4 regions of the Paenibacillus sp. FSL M7-0656 genome follow, and region 4 is predicted to be linked to each of the others. Evidence: predicted binding sites of a transcription regulator. Region 4 holds the regulator's gene; each other region holds the start of a gene.

Evidence for each region. Region 4 encodes Rex, which represses fermentation and respiration genes when NADH is low (regulators of the CRP and FNR family bind a similar motif). Its sites were predicted from a motif close to TTGTGAAATATTTCACAA; they were not measured.
Region 1: MHI01_RS03430 (cytochrome ubiquinol oxidase subunit I) is a predicted target of Rex. The motif match lies at 1,902-1,919, and genes of this name have one in related genera.
Region 2: nirB (nitrite reductase large subunit NirB) is a predicted target of Rex. The motif match lies at 1,529-1,546, and genes of this name have one in related genera.
Region 3: MHI01_RS00170 (DUF2249 domain-containing protein) is a predicted target of Rex. The motif match lies at 1,549-1,566, and genes of this name have one in related genera.

Annotation. Positions count from the first base shown of each region.
Region 1 is NZ_JBBOOT010000001.1:804,525-807,725, forward strand. It holds gene MHI01_RS03425 (cytochrome d ubiquinol oxidase subunit II) at 1-460, opposite strand, end outside; gene MHI01_RS03430 (cytochrome ubiquinol oxidase subunit I) at 460-1,824, opposite strand; gene MHI01_RS03435 (MFS transporter) at 2,219-3,201, opposite strand, start outside.
Region 2 is NZ_JBBOOT010000001.1:6,310,127-6,313,327, forward strand. It holds gene nirB (nitrite reductase large subunit NirB) at 1-1,439, opposite strand, end outside; gene MHI01_RS27625 (metal-dependent hydrolase) at 1,715-2,422, shown strand; gene MHI01_RS27630 (hypothetical protein) at 2,654-2,974, opposite strand; gene MHI01_RS27635 (M42 family metallopeptidase) at 3,134-3,201, opposite strand, start outside.
Region 3 is NZ_JBBOOT010000001.1:35,923-39,123, reverse strand. It holds gene MHI01_RS00180 (nitrate reductase subunit alpha) at 1-375, opposite strand, end outside; gene moaA (GTP 3',8-cyclase MoaA) at 433-1,434, opposite strand; gene MHI01_RS00170 (DUF2249 domain-containing protein) at 1,755-1,988, shown strand; gene MHI01_RS00165 (hypothetical protein) at 2,006-2,380, shown strand; gene MHI01_RS00160 (DUF2249 domain-containing protein) at 2,367-2,972, shown strand; gene MHI01_RS00155 (hypothetical protein) at 2,986-3,201, shown strand, end outside.
Region 4 is NZ_JBBOOT010000001.1:6,987,116-6,990,316, reverse strand. It holds gene MHI01_RS30705 (amidohydrolase) at 1-913, opposite strand, end outside; gene MHI01_RS30700 (redox-sensing transcriptional repressor Rex) at 900-1,553, opposite strand; gene dinG (ATP-dependent DNA helicase DinG) at 1,773-3,201, opposite strand, start outside.

The DNA of each region.
Region 1 (3,201 bases), 6.2 Mb from region 4:
AATCCAGGGAAACGGTATCTCCCTGCTTCAAAATAAAGCCACCTTCAGACAGGGTCAGTGCCACTGACAATGACGCTGGAATAAGTAGACCCGTAGCTCCATATAAGAACAAATACACGATACTTTTTTTGGAACCATAATTTTCGAAAGCATAGAACGACCCACGAATGGCAAGTAGAATGACGGCAATACTTCCTGGAACAAGCAGCGCGGAGCCATAATAGTAAGCAGTATCCGGAAAGAATCCAACGATGCCAATATAGAAAAAGACAAAAAATACATTGGTGATCTCCCAGACCGGTGATAGATAACGGGAGATCAGACGATTAATCAGGTGATCCTGCTTTGTCAGGCGTGCATAAAAGGCGAAGAAACCTGCTCCAAAATCAATGGAAGCTACAATAAGATAGCCGTACAAGAACAGCCAGAGTACCGAAATACCAATTAATTCATAACTCATTATGCCTGGCCCCCTTTCTCGGCTGATTGATCATGCTTCTCCTTCAACCATTTCTCCATCTCGAGTTCAGCAGGATTGTTATTGAACAACCGTCTCAGTACGACGACACACATAACGCCTAGCAGGATGTAGAGAAGCAAGAAGACGAAAAATAAAATTCTCACACTCGGTGAAGAAGTAGCGGCCTCTTCTACCCGCATATAACCTCGGATGATCCATGGTTGCCGCCCGATCTCTGCATAGAACCAACCCATCTCAACGGCCAGAAAAGCAAGCGGTGCACTCAGTGCAACCATACGAAGCATCCACTTGTTAAACTGATTACGTTTCTTCCAGAATACAAACAGAAAGTACAGACTTGATATAGCAAGCAGAGCGAATCCAATACCAGCCATTAGATCAAACAAATAATGCACAAGTAAGGGCGGGTGTTCATCTGGTGGAAATTCGTTCAGCCCGGTTACCTCGGCGTTAAAGTCTCCAAAGGCAAGGAAACTGAGCAGTTTCGGCAAATGAAGAGCGCCTATAATTTCATGTTCTGCATTCAGCCATCCCAAAAAAATCAAATCCGCGCCGCTTTCCGTCTCGAAATGCCACTCGGCAGCTGCGAGCTTCTCCGGCTGATGCTCAGCCAAAAACTTGGCAGACACATCTCCAGCTAAAGAATTTAACAAACTGAATACCAGCACAACGGCCATCATGAGATTCAAGCCTTTTTTGTGGTAGGCTGACACTCCTTTTCTCAGCATCGCAAAGGCTGCTATTCCTGCTAACAGAGCAGCTCCTGTCAGATAAGCCGAGCTTAATACATGGAACACTTTGGAGAACGTCGCTGTATTCAGCATCGCTTGCACGGGGTTCACTGCCATGAATTGACCTGCTTCCATGACAAAACCTTCAGGCTGGTTCATGAATCCGTTCACTGTTGTAATAAAAACAGCAGACATGCCTGCCCCGGCGACAATCGGAATAGTCAGCAACCAGTGGATATACGGATTTTTGAACCGATCCCACGTGTACAGATAAATGCCCAGGAATATTGCTTCAAAAAAGAATGCAAATACTTCCATAAATAGTGGCAGTGCAATGACATTCCCGGCAAGTTTCATAAAATTCGGCCATACCAAGGCCAACTGTAGTGAGATCGCTGTGCCTGTCACGACACCAACCGCGACAGAAATGACAAACCCTCTGGACCACCTCTTTGCCATAAGTATGTAATGGTGATCCTTCTTCCGAATGCCGATGAACTCTGCAATAGCAATCATCAAAGGTACGCCGACACCAAGCGTTGCAAAAATCACGTGGAACCCGAGCGTCAAACCAGTCACTAGCCTGCTCCATAAAACCGTATCAATAGCCATTCTTTGTGTTGCCTCCTTTCAAACTCTGTTCAATTTAGAAACATTCAATATCAGATTTGGCCAAGCTCAATGCAGAATTGCGAAAAATTTCACAAAGTTAGGTATGACGATATCTTGCCACACCTATAATGCGTTTACTCCTGTAGGCCCCCGATAATAACAATCATTGGATGCCTATTAAAATCTGATATTGATGCACTTAATGTACTAACCAAGCCTATTAATCAAAATTATTATATCTTTATTTTTACCTAATTCAATCAAAGACACGGCTTCTACCCTAAACGTTCAAGAAAGGATCAACTCTTTCTGACAACTTGGTGAAAATCAAAAAATACACCCAATGGAGCTATTGATTCATTGGGTGTAAACGTGTTATTGCACGGAAGATTCTCTATTTTACTTTCTCCGGACTCACCGCACCTGCCTCGCGACGTATGCTCATCATGATCAGTGATGCAGCTAATACCGTAAGGATGATTCCAAGCATCTGAAATCCTGTCACATTGAATGTATCCCCCATAACAATTCCAATCAATAACGACGATAAAATGGTCCCCAGATAGCGTGATGTATTAAAAATACCCGATGCGACTCCAATCATTTCTTTCGGTGTGCTTTTAAACAGTGCTGCTTGCATACCGACCGCGTTTAGGCCGTTACTTATGCCAAATAAAGCTAAGGCAACAATGATTATGAAGATTGGAGAAGTTTCATTCATAACAACGATCAATATAGATCCAAATGTCATTAAAGAAGCGGATACGATCAGAGCTGGCCGTGATCCTGATCTGTCAATCCAGCGCCCTGCGATCGGAGCAATAATGACCGAACATAACCCCAAAGCTAGCATGCTCATTCCTGTATGAACTTCGTTGAGATGACGTACCTGCTTCAAATACGTAGGAACTCCAAAAAAAAGTGCGTAAAACAGGATGTTCACCAACATGTATTGCACATTCACCCAAGTCATCTCCGGATATGAGGCAAACGTTCGCAGAGGGATAAAAGGCGTGGCTGCTTTTAATTCATGTCGGAAGAACATGACGAGTGCGATTAACCCGATCCCCCCTGTCAGCAAATGCCATGTTGAAATATCTCCTGTGGAATTTACTGAAAGTAAACCGATGAGCAGAGTCACCAAAGCTACCGTAAACATCAGGATACCTGGTGCGTCAATTAACGCAAGCCATTGCCGAATGGACATGTGACCAGAGATAGACGGAGATTGCTCGTCCTTCGGGATTGTTTTCCAGGCGAACCAAAAACTCACCAAGACAAACGGAATATTAACGAAGAATATGCTGTGCCAGTCCCACCAATGAATCAATACTCCACCAATAAAAGGTCCAATTGCAGCCGCTCCAGAAAGGAATA
Region 2 (3,201 bases), 680 kb from region 4:
TGTTTTGCTCCAGTACTGAAACTGTCTCCAAGTACATATTGCAGAATCTGTTCCACAACCGGTTTACACCCACCGCAAGAGCGTGTTGCACCGGTACAGGCTTTGATTTCATCTACAGTGGTAAGGCCCTGGTTTGTAATGACATCAACAATGGTTCCTTTGGTTACCCCGTTACATCCACAGACGATCTCGTCTTCGGGCATCGTTTCAACAGAGGTTGCTTTCTTATGACCGCCGCAGCCTGTACCCATGAGTGAACCATACAATTCTTCGGTCATTTCGGGTTGATTTTTAATCAGTTTCTGCAATTCGGCAGAATCCGTAATGTCACCGAAGAGAACAGCGCCGACAATTTTATTATCACGAAGCAGAATTTTTTTGTAAGTCCGTTTCCAGTCATCTTTGTGCGAAATGACGGTGTGCTCTGGGCTGTCGATGAATTCACCAGTTGAAAAGACATCTACACCCGAAATTTTCAATTTCGTGGATACAACTGAACCTTCATAAGGAGCGGTCTCCACACCGCATATATGTTTCGCCAGAATCATACCTTGCTCAAACAATGGGGCAACGAGGCCGTAACATACCCCGCGGTGCTCTGTACATTCCCCGACCGAGTACACATTCTCAAGTGAAGTCTGCATATAGTCATTCACGACAATACCCCGGTTCACTTCCATACCGCTTTCACGGGCTACAGCCGTATTGGGTTTAATGCCTACAGCCATGACCACAAAATCAACATTCAGAACCGTATCATCTGCAAAACGTATCCCTTCAACGCGTTCGCCGCCCAGTAGTTCGGAAGTCTGCGCACCCATCTTGAACCGGATACCCTGACGTTCGAGTTCTGCCTTCAACATGGCTGAAGCTTGTGGATCAAGCTGACGCTCCATCAGATCTTCCATCAGATGCACTACAGTAACTTCCATGCCAAGTTGTACCAATCCTTTGGCAGCTTCAAGGCCTAGCAGTCCGCCCCCGATAACGGCCGCTCGTTTATACTGCTTAGCAGCTTCCAGCATGACATTACAATCGGCGATATCACGGAAACCGACAACACCCTCTTTGTCATGTCCTGGCACAGGGAGAATGAAGGAGTTGGAGCCAGTCGCAATGATGATTTTGTCATAAGGAACGCGAGTTCCATCTTCAGTCACAACTTCGTGTGTCTCGGCATCGATTCGTGTAACCGTTGTGCCTGTGTGCAATGTAATGCCGTAATCTTCATACCAGTGAAGGTCGTTCAGTACGATATCGTCCAGTGTTTTGCTTCCTTCCAGTACATAAGACAACATAATGCGGTTGTAGTTAGGATAGGGCTCTGTGCCAAAAACGGTAATATCAAATCGCGTAGTTAATTTTAAAATTTGCTCAACGGTACTGATTCCTGCCATACCGTTACCAATGATAATGAGGTTCTCTTTTTTTCCGTTCATGTGTGTATGCCTCCTTGAATAGACGCTGTACATTACTCAAAATTTTAGTGGTTTATATTTGAAATTATACAAGTAGTTGACGACAGTTTATGTGATTTAATTCACTAATAAAGATAAAAGAGTCATAAATATAATAATGTGAGCCCCATCACAGAAAGTTATATTTATTTTCATACAAATAAGAAATGCGAACTATTGTTCTTATTTTGTTTTCGTTGTAAAATCGAAACTGGGCCGTATTGTTCCCGATTTCTTCGAAAGGACGTTTTTGCATCATGATGGGAAGATCTCACCTTATTATCGGGACCGGCGTGTCGCTTTCTGTTCTGCAGTTGGCCGGTATGCCGGTGACTGCGCCGGCAGTTACGGTTGCTCTGATTGGTTCGTTATTGCCTGACATTGATGAGCCAAATTCGCTGCTGGTATCCAGAGCCTTGCCTAACAGTCTGATCAGGTTGTTACAGACGATTCTGTTGCCCACAGCTGTATTTGTGTACTTCTATGTTCATGCCAAACCATGGAACCTATTGCTTGCGATCCTCATTGCGCTTGTGTCATTCCTGCCTTCGCGTTCGCTTCGCAAAGTGTTGATGTTTGCGATTGGACTCGGGCTGGTCTTTTATGGTCACGCGTTCGCACCGTGGAACTTGATTGCAGGCAGTTTGTTAATGCTCTGTACCACACTGACTCATAGGGGACTGACACATACCCTGTACGGAACCGCAATATGGGCGGGCTTGTTGTACAGCACGACCCAGCAGCAGGGTCCGGAGATCTGGGTAGCGGGAGGCACGGCATATGCGATGCATCTATTGGCCGATTCACTAACCAATCGGGGTATTCGTCCGTTACCACCGCTCAAGTGGCGCATACGGGTGAATCTGATGAGTACAGGGACCAAGCGTGGGGCCGTTGTAGAGAATGTCTGCATTGTGCTTACTCTTATTTTGGCCTGGATTGCATTCTCACCGCTATTTCTATAGCCATCCAAAAACGCCAGCCCGCATATTGTGGGCTGGCGTTTACAGGTATGCATTTCATAATGAATAAATCGTAATAACCTAGCCAATTTAGGATTGAGAAGGAGAATCAGTCAGGTCGTCAATATCGGAAGAACCAAATACAAATAAAACAACAAGAATGACAATGATCAGTAGTTCAGCGAACCCATTTCCGTCAAAGTCAGACATCACTTCAACCTCATTTCTTGGCGTTTAGGAATTGATTCTCTGTTGGAAAGCCCGTATAACGTCATTCAACGTCATATCACCACCGATCTCATCGAGGAATTGCACCAGTTTGTCTTGATTCGATGGTGTAATATTTTGTAGCGATTTATACTGCCCGACCAGTTCAACGACCAGTGTAGCTTCTCGAAACAACGTGACCGCATCCACTCTTAACTTCCCACTTACCAGTAATGCTGCAACGATAAGTTCCAGATTTCTTCCTTTAAGGTTGCCATTGAGAAGGGTGTTTGCGGCATTTGTTTTTTTGGAACCTTTATTCGATTTTCCATTCCTTCTCACTGCCATAACAGGTCCCCCGCTGTTTGGTGTTTAATTCATCTTCCGTTATTGTATCTTATGTGTAATTCCCTATAATGTTCGGCCTATTAATCTACGTGTCTAACTGATATCGTTGTGAATATAAAAAAGAGACCTCCCGATGGTTAGGAGGTCTCTTGTCAACTGTTACGCGTTATTAATTATGGTATTCATCGTTGTCCGATCCAGACCTTTGACCAGCTTCACGATCAGTT
Region 3 (3,201 bases), 7.0 Mb from region 4:
CCACATGTCCAGTAATGCACCACGTACGTAAGGATGTTTGACACGTAGCGGGCTGTACAGATACCATGAAAAACTCGCTCCGCGTGGACATCCACGGGGTTCAAATTCCGGCATATCCGGTCCGGTTGAAGGATAGTCGGTAGCCTGCGTTTCCCAAGTGACAATGCCGTCTTTCACATAGATCTGCCAGCTGCATGATCCTGTACAATTGACTCCGTGTGTGGAACGCACCACTTTGTCATGCTGCCAGCGGCGGCGGTAGACATCTTCCCAATCCCGGTTGACCGGGGACATTTCACTCCAGCCCTCCGCACTTTTTTCACGTTTGGCAAAATATTTGAGTTTGCCCATCCAGGGCATGCTTTTGTTACTCATTGTTGTCCTCCCACATATATGACCTGTTGACGCAAATTGAATCCTGAACTACTGTTGCTAACCTCCGATTTGCGACATATGTCGCAACGTTGGCTTGCCGTCGATCTGTTGCCCGTTTAAGTCTTTTAACATGTCATGTGTTTCGGGTTTGGCTCCGAGCGCCTTGTAAAATAAATCCTGCACCGCCTTGTCATCACCTACGAGTGGACGAACATTGAATTCATCCGACCAGTAGAGACAAGGTTTGATATTACCGTCTGCCGTCAGTCTCAGCCGATTGCAATTCCCGCAGAAATGGCTACTCACCGGGTGAATCAGACCAAAGGTTCCAGCAGCCCCCACTATGCGATAACTGTCCGCAGGTCCATTCCCGTATATCTCTCCACATCTTTCGTAATCCCATCGCGCTCCACATGTTTCCAGTACATGTTCGAGGGGCATATATCCTGATCTCCATCCTTCTCCACTTTCACCAATAGGCATGTACTCAATAAACCGAATATGAATTGGTTCATCCCGAGTCATCAGCAGAAAATCTTCCACCTCATCGTCGTTCACGCCTTTCATCAGCACCACGTTCAGCTTGATCGGATGAAATCCGGCCTTTTGGCTGGCCTTAATGCCTTCCAGCACACGTTGCACCTTGCCGCCTCGAGTAATGCTTGCAAATCGTTCTGGCTTCAAAGAATCCAGGCTTATGTTCACCCTAGTTAGTCCCGCAGCCTTCAGCATATCCGCATAAGCTGCCAAATAGATGCCATTGGTTGTCAATGCGATGTCCTCAATTCCCGGAATAGCGGATAACATCGCAATCAGTTGATCCAGCCCCTTACGAACAAGAGGCTCTCCTCCGGTCAAACGCAATTTCCGAATGCCCAGTGGAGCAAGCGCATTAACGATGGACGTGATTTCTTCATAGGACAGGATGCGTTCTGTCGGTTCAAACTGCATTCCTTCCTCCGGCATGCAATACACACAGCGGAGATTACAACGATCCGTAACCGAAATTCTCAAATAATCATGCACTCTTCCAAACGGGTCCATTAATTTTGATTCCATACACGTACCTCCCTTCTCTAGGGTGCTGTCTTAACATCGGCTGAAGGAGGGAACTTTCTTCCTCTCATCGCTTGTCATCTTGACGCTAAATATAAGGATGTCTCGCTCGGCGAACTGTGCAAAATATCACAAGAAGTGAAACATAGCGCACAGTTGCACATTTATATATGCTCTGTAATCCTTTACCAAACAGGATTCTGGTCTAAATAAGGCAAAATTATGGCAAAAGAAAAAGTGTGAGCAGGCTCACACAGCCACCTCCTCACGTTTTCTATAATCAAATTGCAACACCACACTATCCCTATTTGGAGGAATGACACTTGAACACATACGCAGCAACCATTAATGCTACGGAGTATCCACCGCATTTGAAACATAAAGTTATTTTTGAAACGTTTGATCAGTTGCAACCACAGGAATCCATGCTGCTCATTAACGATCACGATCCTAAGCCACTTCGATTCCAATTCCAGTCCACACATCCTGATGGCTTCAACTGGGAGTATATTGAGCAGGGTCCTACAACCTTCCAAGTCAAAATCAGCAAATTATAGATTGGAGCTGAACCGCTATGGCCCACGTTGAAATCATTGACGATACTACACTTCGCATCACGCTGAGGTTGGAAGATGCCACAACCATGGTGCAGATAGCACAGCGTGAGCAGGCCGAGTATGCGCAAGAGATTATTACCATTTACGAAAAAATGCCTGTGTTCGAATATACTCATTTCTGTTTTTACGCCTATGACAGTGCAAGACTTTTTGAGCGTGTACTCGGGATGGACCCCAAAGCCTATCTGTCCTTCTCCCTCGATGCGCCGGAGTCATTCTTCTATGCGCTGTACGGTGGAATGGCCGCCCTGTATGAACCTTCTCTACAGTTGGTACAGCAGGCGGATGTAGCTAGTGCAGGATCGGATGTGAACGCACATGTCTCCATCTGATGTCCATATTGTTGAATTGGATGTGCGTCCTCATCTGAGTAAAAAGCTGGAGCCGTTTCAGCTGATCATGGACACGGTCAAAGGCCTTCAGCATGAAGATGTATTTGTACTACACGCTCCATTCAAACCAACGCCCCTGCTCGGTATTCTCAAGATGAAAGGATACTCCAGCACATCGGAACGAAAAGGTTCAGATCACTGGGTTACCACGTTTGTGCACAAAAAAAATAAAACCGGTGACAAAGCATTATCTGCAATGGTTTTATCTGGATCGGAAGTCGTTTCTGAGCCCTGTTCAGACGAAGAATCAGCTTCATGCAAAGGCCATCCAGAGGAGCAAGCTGTTGCGATTGAAAACTTTGAATCCCTACAGGCGCCCACCGTTATACTGGACAATCGCGGATTGGAACCGCCACAACCCATGATGCGAACCCTTGCCGCACTGGAGCGTTGCAAACCTGGGGAAGTCGTACTGATTCACAATGACCGTGTGCCAGTCTTCTTGATTGAAGAGTTAAATAATCTCGGTTGCCCCTTCACGGTTGAGGATCAAGCCGATGGTACGGCCAAATTGAGAATTGAAAAAGGGTAAGGAGGCAAAGACCATGTCCAGGTTGCCGTTTCTTTTTATCATCACGGGCATCTTTGGATTTGTAATGTATCACGCATTCTCCCTGCTCTCGCTGACAGGCTGGCTTGGTGATGAACTCAGAGGACCCGAAGGCTGGTTTCATGCCCATCAGTTTGTGCTCGGGTGGGCAACCATGCTGGCTATGGGTGCCGTTTATCAGTTGATACACGTTATTTTGCAATCCAATATC
Region 4 (3,201 bases):
CGTCTGTTCCGAGTGACACGGTAACTCCTGCTTTCAGCAACGCAGGTACCCGCGCAACACCGGAAGCGAGTTTCAGGTTACTTCCCGGGTTATGGGATACAGCCACATCATGACGGGCCAGAATCTCAATCTCTTCGTCATTCAGATGCACCGCATGTGCAACCAGGGATGGACGAGAGAAAAAGCCCAGTTTCTCCAGATGTGCCACAGGACGCAGTCCATAATCAGCCACGTTCTGCTCGACTTCACGAAGCGTTTCCGACATATGTGTATGAAGGGGAAGGTTTAGGTCGTTCGCGACCTGCACAAGCTTCTCTATGTAGTCAGGAGGGCATGTATATGGTGCATGTGGCGAGATTACGGTTGTAATGCGACCATCTGCCTGTCCATTCCACTCACGCGCAAACGCAGCCGACTCCTCCAGCTTCCGCAATTGTTCTTCTTCCGAGCACAGCCCGATTACACCACGTGCCAGTGCTGCTCTAACGCCGGATTGCTCCACAACTTTGGCAACTTGATCCATGTGATCGTACATGTCCAGGAAAGCTGTAGTTCCGCCTTTCAACATTTCAAGCACCGATAGCGAAGTTCCCCAATATACGTCTTCTGAAGTCATTTTCGCTTCCATCGGCCACATTTTTTCCTGCAACCATACTTGCAATGCAAGATCGTCTCCGTGCCCTCTGAGCAACGACATCGCTGCATGACCATGCGTATTGATCAGACCCGGCAGGAAGAACAGTCCTTTTCCATCCACTTTGGTACAATTTTTGTCTTCATCCGGCAATGTCTCACCAATATGCACAATCTTGTCATTCTCAACAACCATGTATCCGTGGACCACGTTCCATGTTGTGCCGCCTTCATTAACGGCAAATTTGCCGTTGTGAATTACCCATCTATTTGTTGTCATCTTCCTCGTCGTCCTTTCCAGTCTCCAAGTAATAGGCCAAACTAAGCAGATCCGTTGTGAAGTCAGCATGGTGAATGCGGATATGCGGCGGTGTTTTTAGAATGGTTGGTGCAAAATTAAGGATCGCTTCAATTCCTGATTCAATAAGCTGATCGGCTACATTTTGGGCTTCCGTATCCGGAACCGTGATAATTCCGATGCGAATGTTTTCCGTTTTAACGGCTTCCGTCAATTCATCCATTGGTTTTACCGTCAAACTGTTGATTTGACTACCAATCTTCGGTCCGTATGCATCAAATACAGCAACAATTTTCATGTTGTCTTTCAGATACGCGTTATAGTTGGACAAGGCCTGTCCGAGATTACCCGCGCCTACCAGAGCCACATTAATTTGCTGATCGATTTTGAGAATGTGACGAATTTTTTCGATCAGATAGGATACATCATACCCGATCCCTTTACGACCAAAATCACCGAAGTAAGCCAGGTCTTTACGAATTTGGGCCGGATTCAGATCCAGCCTCTGTCCAAGCTCTTGAGAAGAAACAGTAGCCACCTCACGCTGATGCAACTCGTTCAAATAACGCAAGTATACAGGCAGACGTCGTACCACCGCTTCCGAAATTTTATCCGATTTCATTCTTGCTCCCCCTTACCAAGGCCACGATAAAATAATAGATGAAAAGATGAGCATTCTGTATAAAACTCAAAGATAAACGTGACATTTTATACGGAATGCTCCTTGTAATTTAGGTTATAAGTTCTTACGTGCAACTGCTTTAATCGGATACGGAAATATCTAATAAAGTTTAACGCCAAACGATAGTGTCATGCAATGATATAACGAACAAAACGACCATTATTTTTGTTCATTAGCAGGTTTTTCCAACCACTCGGTAATTCGTGGAACCATCTGCTCCGTGAGCATATGCTCCATTTTGGGACCAGGTAATGAATATAAAAAGAATTTACCGTAGTACGCTTCAATCACCCGTGTATCATAAACAATGACAATTCCTCTGTCCTTCGCTGTACGCACCAACCGGCCAAATCCCTGCTTGAAACGAATGACCGCTTGCGGCACGGACAGTTTCATGAACGGATTTTTCTTCTGTTCCTGAAGCAGCTCACTCTTGGCTTCCACCAACGGATGATTCGGTGGCTGGAAAGGCAATCGCACAATAGCGAGACAGGTTAGCGCCTCTCCCGGGATATCTACACCCTCCCAAAAGCTGCTTGTGCCCAGAAGTACCGTTGCTTTGGCATCTTGAAACCTGCGAGTCAATTTGGAACGACTTCCACTGTCAACGCCTTGCCCAAGCAACGAGATGTCGTTGCCAGACAGTGCCTCCTTCAGCGGATCATAGACCTGTCGCAACATCTTGTATGAAGTAAACAGAACCATCATGCGTCCACGCGTAGCAATTGCCGTCTCTGCAAGTGATTGCACCAGCATATTAACAAAGTGCGCATCACCCACACTTCCCTTCACACTCGGGAAATCACGCGGAATCACCAGAAGTGCCTGATCGCGATAGTTGAAAGGTGATGGCAGCATCGACGTTAACAGCCGATTATTCTCAGAGGCTTCCTGTAAGCCAAGCTGCTCAATCATGAACTGGAATGACTTATCTACCGAGAGCGTAGCCGATGTAAGCACAACACTTTTCTTTTTGTCAAAAAATAAATCCTTAAGTTGGGCACTGACATCTACAGGTACGGCATACAGCTGAAGAGATTTACTGCGGAACTGACCGCTGGCTTCCATCCAGTACACCGTTTTGGCGTCATCCATACGCATGAAGAAACGTAGATTCTCCTTCAATGTGGTCAGATCTTTCAGCAATCCTGTAATGTCCGTGATCAGACTATCCGATTGATAATCATCCTGATCCTCTTTCACTTCAAGCAGCAATTTGTCCCCTTTGCGAACCAAATCGCCCAGAGTCACATAGATCTGGTTCTCCAGATCCTGCAACTCCTGCCATTTTGCAGGTTTCTGAGATGCTTTCAGACGCAGTGAAAATTGCCCCGTCTCTCCCGGTGAAGCATCACTTCGTTCAGGCAAGAGACCAAACAAGGCATCGCTCATACGATCCCACAGCTCCTTAACTTCAAGAGCGAGCGGGAACATCTGATCCACCATGGAGCCCCATTGCACCGAATTTTCATGCCCGGAAAACTGCGAACGAAGCATAGGTAGCTGACCATTACGACTGTCTTTAAATAGGCGGGTCAGTGTATGAACCAAGGTGAAATATTTCATATGCATTCCAAGATGTTTACCA